2 regions of the Clostridium sp. HCP1S3_C6 genome follow, and region 1 is predicted to be linked to the other one. Evidence: predicted binding sites of a transcription regulator. Region 1 holds the regulator's gene; the other holds the start of a gene.

Region 1 (4,449 bases):
CAGTGTTACTTGCTGGATTATGTTTTAAAATATCTCAGTTAAGTGTAGAATTTAATTTCTTTTCTGAGGCAATAAAATCTGATGTAAGTATTATAAATTTACTTGTTTCGCTTATTATAGTGTATATTGTTACTTCAATTCTTTATGAATATTTTAAGGATAGAGCAATTATAGATAATTTGATATATGATGTGGAAATAACTTTTAATAAGAATAAGTATAATTTTAAGGCTTTTCTAGATACGGGAAATAGTCTTGTAGAACCAGTTACAAAACTCCCATGTATTATTGTTGAGGACAAATATATTAATTGTTTTAATGAAGAAATAAATAACAATTATTACCGCATACCTTATAAAGCTGTTGGTTATTCTGGATATTTAAAAGGGTATAAAAGCGATAGTATAAGAATAAAAAAGGAGCATGGCAAATGGAAAAGTATACAAGCAATGATTTGTCCTTACAATCAAATATTAAGCAGTTGTAAGGATTATAATGCATTATTATCAAGAGGCATAATTTAAGGAGGAATAATGGTTAATTTAAATATGGTATTAAATAGGGTGCTTGGAAAGCTAAAGACAGGAGAAAAAGGATTATATTATGTAGGGGGAAGCGATGCACTTCCATCGCCATTATCAAAGGAAGAAGAGGAAAATCTTGTGTCAAAAATGTCTACTGGTGATGAAAAAATAAGAAGTACATTAATTGAAAGAAATTTAAGGCTTGTTGTATATATTGCTAGAAAATTTGAAAATACTGGTGTGAATATTGAAGATTTAATTTCAGTAGGAACTATTGGGCTTATTAAAGCTGTTAATACATTTAACCCTGAAAAGAAAATAAAGTTAGCAACTTATGCATCTAGATGTATTGAAAATGAAATTTTAATGTATCTTAGACGAAATAGTAAGGTTAAGGCGGAAATATCATTTTACGAACCTCTTAATATTGATTGGGATGGTAATGAGCTTTTATTATCGGACATATTAGGAACAGATAATGATATTGTATATAATCTTATAGAAGATGAAGTTGATAAGCAACTTTTATTTGCAGCACTTAAACATTTAAATGATAGGGAAAAGGAAATTGTTCAGTTACGTTTTGGACTAAATGGAAAAAGAGAAAAGACCCAAAAGGAAGTGGCAGATATGCTTGGAATATCTCAATCATATATATCAAGACTTGAGAAAAAAATAATTAGCAGATTAAAAAAAGAAATAAGTAAAATGATATAGTTTTAGTATAAAAGTACATCTATTCGGAAAGAATTAGTATTGTGAGAATAATACATAATTGCTTCTGAAGGAGTTGAGATATATTGATCATTAATAAAGTAGAAATATGTGGGGTCAATACTTCAAAATTGAAAGTGCTAAAAGAAAAAGAAAAGAGGGAGTTATTATCAAAAATAAAAGAAGGAGATAATTTTGCAAGGGAACAATTTATAAAAGGAAATTTAAGGTTAGTTTTAAGTGTTATACAAAGGTTTAATAATAGAGGAGAGAATGTAGATGATTTGTTTCAAGTAGGATGTATAGGATTAATGAAATCAATTGACAATTTTGATTTGAGTCAAAATGTAAAGTTTTCTACCTATGCAGTTCCTATGATTATAGGTGAAATTAGAAGGTATTTAAGGGATAATAATTCAATACGTGTTAGTAGATCTTTAAGGGATATTGCTTATAAAGCATTAGTAGTAAGGGATAAATATGTTAAAGATTATAATAAAGAACCTACTATATCCGAAATATCAAAAGAACTTAAAATTCCAAGAGAAGAGATTGTATTTGCATTAGATGCAATTCAAGATCCTGTTTCATTATATGAACCAATTTACCATGATGGTGGTGATGCAATTTTTGTTATGGACCAGGTAAAAGATAGTAAAAATACTGATGAAAATTGGCTTAAGAGTATATCTATAAGAGAAGCTATGAAAAGATTAACAAATCGCGAAAAATTAATTTTAAATATGCGCTTTTTTAGTGGGAGAACTCAAATGGAGGTTGCTAATGAAATTGGAATATCTCAGGCACAGGTATCTAGACTTGAAAAAAGTGCCTTAAGTCATATGAGAAAATATGTATAATAATTTAAATGTAGGTAAATTTGTTTGTAGCAATTTTACCTGCATTTTTTTATAAAATTAATAATATGTAATAAAGTTTAATAATTTACATATATATATTAAGGGAGGGATAAGGATGGAGGCAAATAGTAATTTACATTCAATTAATGCATTAAAAAGTATGGAGGTTATAGACATAAATTCGGGAGCTAAAATAGGCTTTATAAAAGATATAAAGATTGATTATGATAACAAGAAAGTTTTATCTATAATAATTCCAGGTGAAAATAGAGGCTGGTTTTCTAAAACTGAAGATATAGAAATAAATTGGGAGAGTATTGTAAAGCTTGGCGTTGATGTTATTATAGTTGATTCTAAAGAACTTCAGCTTAATATTAATGAATGTGATAGTTAATGTGGTATAATTAAATAAAAGTATGTATAATAAATATAAATAGCATATTTATATTAAGAAAGGTAGGATAAAATATGAAATGCCCTTTTTGTTCGTATGAAGAAAGTAAGGTAATAGATTCTAGATCAACTGATGATAATACTACAATTAGAAGAAGAAGAGAATGTTTAAAATGTGGTAAAAGGTATACTACTTATGAAAAAATTGAGGATATTCCAATATTAGTTATAAAAAAAGATAGTACAAGAGAAAATTTCAATAAAGAAAAAATTATAAATGGTCTTATTATAGCATGCCAAAAAAGACCTGTTTCAAGAAATCAAATAGAAAAGATAGCTTCTGATATAGAAAAGAAAATATCTAATAAAATGATAACTGAAATTCCAAGTAATGATATTGGCGAAATGGTAATGGATAGTTTAAAAGAAATAGATGAAATTTCTTATGTTAGATTTGCATCTGTATATAGACAATTTAAAGATATAAATACTTTTCTTGAAGAAATAAAAGGACTGGTAAACAAATAAGTTTTTATAATTGGAGGAAAAATGAAAAAAGTAAAAGCTAATGAAATACCTATGCAGGAAGATTTTCTTGTTTTTGATAAAAAAAATTATAAAGCTATATTTTCTACTGCAGTTAATGGTAGAAATTTTAATAGGCATACAGAAGATGGAGTATCAGAACTTGAAAAATTAAAAGATGAATTTGATCTTGATGGACTTATATATATAAGACAAACTCATTCTGATAATGTTTTTACTTATCATAAAGGTGAGGATGAAGCTGTATTTAGGGAAAAAGAAGGAGATGCTATAATAACTTCACAAAAAAATATAGCTGTAGGAGTGTTTACGGCAGATTGTACTCCAGTATTACTTGTAGATAAAACAAGGAATGTAGTTGCAGCTGTACATAGTGGCTGGAAGGGAACATACAAATCAATAACTTTAAAAACTATAAAGAAAATGATTTCTGAATTTTCATGTAAAGTGCAAGATATAGAGGTTTTTATAGGACCTCATATAAAAAAATGTTGTTATGAAGTTTCGGAAGAATTAAAAGAAAAGTTTATTAAAGAAAAGAACAATATTTTAGAAAGTGAACTTTTTAATGGAAGAAATTTGTCTATGGAAGCATGTATATTAAGTGATTTAAAAAAGTGCAATATAGATGATAAAAATATTACTATATTAGATGAATGCACTTATTGTTCAAAAGGTATTAAGCTTCATTCTTATAGAAGAACAAATGGTGATTATGGAAGATTATTTTCATTTATATTTACGAGATAAAATAGCTAGCGTGTGTAAGCACGCTTATTTTTGTGGCTTTTGAATAAAAATACATATAAATAGGTATAATATAAAAAATTAAAGAATTTCACTTGAAATAAACTTGAATGTACGATAGCATAATAGTATACGTGGAATTTTGTATATTTATAAAAATTTTTAACATAAATCTTGGAGGGAAAAATGGGTAAACCAATAGTTGCGATAGTAGGTAGACCTAACGTTGGAAAGTCTACCTTATTTAATAAATTAGTAGGAAGAAGAGTATCTATAGTTCAAGATACTCCAGGTGTAACAAGAGATAGAGTTTATGCGGAAGCTGAATGGCTTAACTATAATTTCACATTAATAGATACTGGTGGTATAGAACCAGAAAGAGAAGATATTATAGTAAAGCAAATGAGAAGGCAAGCTAATATTGCTATAGAAACTGCAGATGTTATTATATTTATAGTTGATGGAAAAGAAGGTCTTACAGCTGCCGATGAAGAAGTGGCTAATATGCTTAGAAAATCTAAAAAGCCTATAGTATTAGTAGTAAATAAAATAGATAATTTAAAAGATGAAGATAATGCTTGGGAATTTTATAATTTAGGACTTGGAGATCCTGTTACAATATCAGGTCAACAAGCACTAGGGCTTGGAGATATGCTTGATGAAGT
Region 2 (4,449 bases), on a different contig from region 1:
ATACCAGATGACAATGATAAAACAGACAATGAAAAAGACAACAATTTAGATCAGGATAATAAATCTGAAGAAACAGAAGGAAAAGATAATGAAACTGTTGATAGTGATAAAGATAGTAAAGAAGATAAATCTCATACATCAGATGGTTCAAATTTAGCTAAAATTATTGGATTTGCTATTTTGGGTTTATCACAATCATTAATATTAAAAAAGAAAAGTGAGAAATAAAAAAAGGGCTGCTAACTGGCAGCCTTTTTAGTATATATCATTATAAATTATTTCAAATACCCTAAGTGATTCTTCTATTCTTGGTTTTAATAAATCTTTTTTATTTTTAAACTCTTCCTTTCCTTTATCAGTAAGAGTGTATATTTTTTTAAATTTTTTCTTTGGGTCATCCCACTGGCCTACAACAAAGCCTTCTTTTTCAAATTTTTTTAGAAGTGGATAAATTCCACCAGTGCTAGGAAGCCATAAGCCAGAAGTTCTTTCTCCTATTTTTTTTGAAATATCATTTCCATTTGATGGAGATAGGGTTAGGATATATAGAACATATATAGGAAGCAAACCTTTAGTGAAAATTTGTCCAACAGCTTCTCTTTCCTGTTTTACTTTTTTAAGTTTTGCAAGATTTTCTTTATATTCTTTATATAATCTTTTTTCTTCTTCTTTGATGTTATTGTAATCTAAATTATTCCTTGCCATAAGCAAATTTAAACCTCTTGAATAATAAGACCTATAAGACCTGCTCCTGTATTGATTCCAAGGGAAGGGCTTATTTCTCCTGTTCTAATATCTAATATATTAGGATTATCTTTTATTGAATTATAGAAATCTATACAATCTTCTTTGGCATGACCATGTAAAACGGCGATGTTACATTTCCCTTTAGATAAAAAATTATCTAAAATTTCATGTAATTTTTTAATTGCTTGTTTTCTTCCACGTGCTTTTGCATAAGTATTATATATTCCGTCATCTGCTACTTCTATAATAGGTTTAAGATTTAACAATTCACCAATAGTACCAGCAACACGACCAATTCTGCCACCTTTCTTTAAATATAACAAGGTATCAATGGTAAAGAAACAATGTACTTTTTTTCGTAATTCTGGCAACATATTTATTATATTTTCGTAAGAAGAACCATTTTCAATGCTTTTTGCAGTTTCTATTACAATATCACCCTGTGCACCTGTTAATGTTTTTGTATCATATATATATGATGTAATATTGGGATGATTTTCTGCAACAAGTCTTATTGAATTTGCTGTACCTGAAAGGGTACTTGATATATGAATGCATATTGCATGAGTATATCCTTCTTTTTCTAGTGTAGAAAAAAGATTTTCCATTTCTTCCATACTTGGAAGTGATGTGCTTGGAATTTCTTTTTCTAAGGAACTATATACTTCATCTGGTGTTATATCTACACCATCTTTATATTCCCCATTAGAATATATTATTCTAAAAGGTAAAACATTTATATTATATTTATTTATTATTTCCTTTGGTAAATCAGCAGCGCTATCAGTTATTAGTGCTATTTTTTCCATTAAAAGATGCCTCCTTGATTATTAAATTAAACATACCACTATTGATATAGTTAATTATATCAGTATTGATATAATTAACTATATCAGAACTGATAGGGTTATTCAACAAAAAATGTAAAATTAAATATAATTAACAAACAAAAAATATTAAGTAAAAATCAATATTAAATAATAATATAAACAACTTTGAAGTAATGCAAAAAAAGGAGCAAATCGGACTAATATTATAATAAATATCATATATAACAAAAATATAATTAAAAATGGCATTGATATATATTATGGAATGAAGTATAATATGAACGTGTCTTAAGACACTATATATTGTGTGGTGGTGATTTTGGAATGCTATATGTAGTTAAAAGGGATGGGAGAGAAGTACAATTTAATGCAGACAAAATAGCTCATGCCATTAATAGGGCGGCTACTGAAGAAGGATTAAACTTAAGAACAAGTCAAGTGCTAGATTCAGTTCAAAGAGTTATAAGTTATATAGAATTATCTGAAAAAGCAAAAATTTCAGTAGAAGAAATTCAAAATTTAGTAGAAAAAGCACTAAAGGACAGTGGTCATCAAGACGTAGCTATTGCTTATTCTAACTACAGAAGAGAAAGAACGAAGGTAAGAGATATAAAATCAGATTTAATGAAAGCTATAAAGCAAATTGGTGTTGAAACAGATAGAGATAATGCCAATGTAGGTAATAATTTTAGTTCTAAGCTTTTAAGAATAGCTTCTGAATCTAATAAATGGCATAATCTTTCTACTATGCCAAAGCGTTTATCAAAAGCTCATGAAGTTGGAGATTTATACTATCATGATTTGGATAGTTATAACTTAACTGTTAATTGTTTGCATATTCCAACTAGAGAACTTTTAGAAAGCGGTTTTAATACAGGATATGGAACAATAAAAAGACCTAAAAGAATAGAAAGTGCAGCTGAACTTTCATGCATTCTTTTACAATCAACACAAAACGATATGTTTGGTGGTCAGTCTCATCCTGATTTTGATAATGATATGGCTGTATTTGTAGAACCAACAAGGCAAGAAATAATTGATGAATTTAAAGAACTAGGAATAGCTGAAGAAAAAATGGATGAACTTGTTCATAAAAAATTATTAAATAGAGTGCATCAAGCTATGCAAGGTGTTGTATACAATTTAAATACAATGCACAGCAGAGCAGGATCTCAAGTTCCATTTAGTTCAGTAAATATAGGAATTCCTCATTCAAAGGATGCAGCACTTGTATGTCAAGTTTTCTTAGAAGAATATGAAAAGGGGCTTGGAAAAGGTGAGCAACCAATATTTCCTAATATAATATTTAGAGTAAAAAAAGGTGTAAATAGAGAGAAAAATGATCCTTATTACTATTTATATGAACTTGCATGTAGGGTCGCAGCAAGAAGAATGAATCCAACATTTATGAATTTAGATGCTGATTTTAATAAAGAATATTATGATAAGGGATATATGCCAGCTACAATGGGTTGTAGAACTTACATAATGAAAAATGTTAATGGTGAGCCTGGTTGTAAAGGAAGAGGAAATATTGCCCCTACAACAATTAACTTGCCTAGAATAGGTATACAAGCAAAGGGTAATATTGATAAATTCTTTGATATTTTTCAAAAGAGAATAGATTTAGCTAAGGAATCATTAATGCATAGATATGATGTATTAAAGAGATTAAAGGTTAAGGATTTACCATTTGTAGCAGGACAATATTTAATGAAGGGTTCTGAAAACTTGTCACAAGATGATTCAATAGAACCAATTTTAAAGCAAGGGACTTGGGGAATTGGATTTATTGGTCTTGCAGAAACCTTAGTAGCATTAATAGGAAAGCATCATGGTGAAAGTAAAGAAGCAAGAGAACTTGGTCTTAGAATTGTTACATTTCTTAGGGAAAATGTTGATAGACTTACAGAAGAAACTCATTTAAATTGGAGTTGTTATGCAACTCCTGCAGAAGGATTATCTGGCAAGTTTATAAAACAAGACCAAAAAGTTTTTGGTAAAATACCAGGTGTAACAGATAAAGAATATTATACAAATAGTTTTCATGTGCCAGTTGGTTATCCAATATCAATAAAGGAAAAAATTGATATTGAGGCTCCTTATCATAAGCTTTGTAATGGTGGTCATATAAGTTACATAGAAGTTGATGATAATCCAACAGGTCAAACAATTATGGATATATTGGATTATGCTTATAAGAAAACTAATATAAGTTACATGGGAGTAAATTTCCACATTAGATATTGTAAAGATTGTGGTGCTCAACTTTTAAATCATGAACAAAAATGCCCAAAATGTAATAGTACGAATATTCAAGGAATATCAAGAGTTACTGGATATTTAAGTTTGGATGAAAGATTTGGACCTGGTAAATATAATGAGAGAAAAGATAGAATAACTCATACTGATACTCATACTAAGAATTATATTTAATGAATTTAATAAACCTAAAATTTATATTAATTTATGAATTTTAGGTTTATTTTTTTGATCTTAATATAAAAATTGTTCAAAGTAGAAAAATATGATAAAATATTGAAAGAATATGGATTAAGGAGGATTATAATTAATGGTAAAATTATTTGAAAAAGGAGCATACCTTTTAAATGGCAGAGAGATTGTCGAAGATGGTGCTGATCAAGCTGCTATTTTAAAAAGCAAATTAGGGGACAAGTATCCAAGTAAAGAAGAAGCTGCTAAGAATACAATAGCATATGGAATATTAAAATCTCATAATACTTCTGATAACATGGATAGGTTAAAAATAAAATTTGATAAGTTAACTTCTCATGATATTACTTTCGTTGGAATTATCCAAACAGCAAGGGCATCAGGGCTTGAAAAATTCCCAGTTCCTTATGTATTAACA

The links. The regulator NrdR, encoded in region 1, represses ribonucleotide reductase genes. The targets are predictions, from matches to a motif close to CACNANATNTNGTG.
Region 2: the regulator NrdR is predicted to act here: its motif matches at 1,872-1,885, upstream of ACTNAO_RS01225 (anaerobic ribonucleoside triphosphate reductase).

The regions. Positions count from the first base shown of each region.
Region 1 covers NZ_JBQHRN010000001.1:48,210-52,658, forward strand. Annotated here, with positions in the region: gene ACTNAO_RS00205 (sigma-E processing peptidase SpoIIGA) at 1-524, shown strand, start outside; gene sigE (RNA polymerase sporulation sigma factor SigE) at 534-1,241, shown strand; gene sigG (RNA polymerase sporulation sigma factor SigG) at 1,325-2,098, shown strand; gene ACTNAO_RS00220 (YlmC/YmxH family sporulation protein) at 2,214-2,492, shown strand; gene nrdR (transcriptional regulator NrdR) at 2,567-3,019, shown strand; gene pgeF (peptidoglycan editing factor PgeF) at 3,041-3,787, shown strand; gene der (ribosome biogenesis GTPase Der) at 3,971-4,449, shown strand, end outside.
Region 2 covers NZ_JBQHRN010000002.1:34,529-38,977, reverse strand. Annotated here, with positions in the region: gene ACTNAO_RS01240 (hypothetical protein) at 1-228, shown strand, start outside; gene ACTNAO_RS01235 (PadR family transcriptional regulator) at 256-705, opposite strand; gene ACTNAO_RS01230 (DegV family protein) at 714-1,556, opposite strand; gene ACTNAO_RS01225 (anaerobic ribonucleoside triphosphate reductase) at 1,902-4,013, shown strand; gene ACTNAO_RS01220 (hydratase) at 4,150-4,449, shown strand, end outside.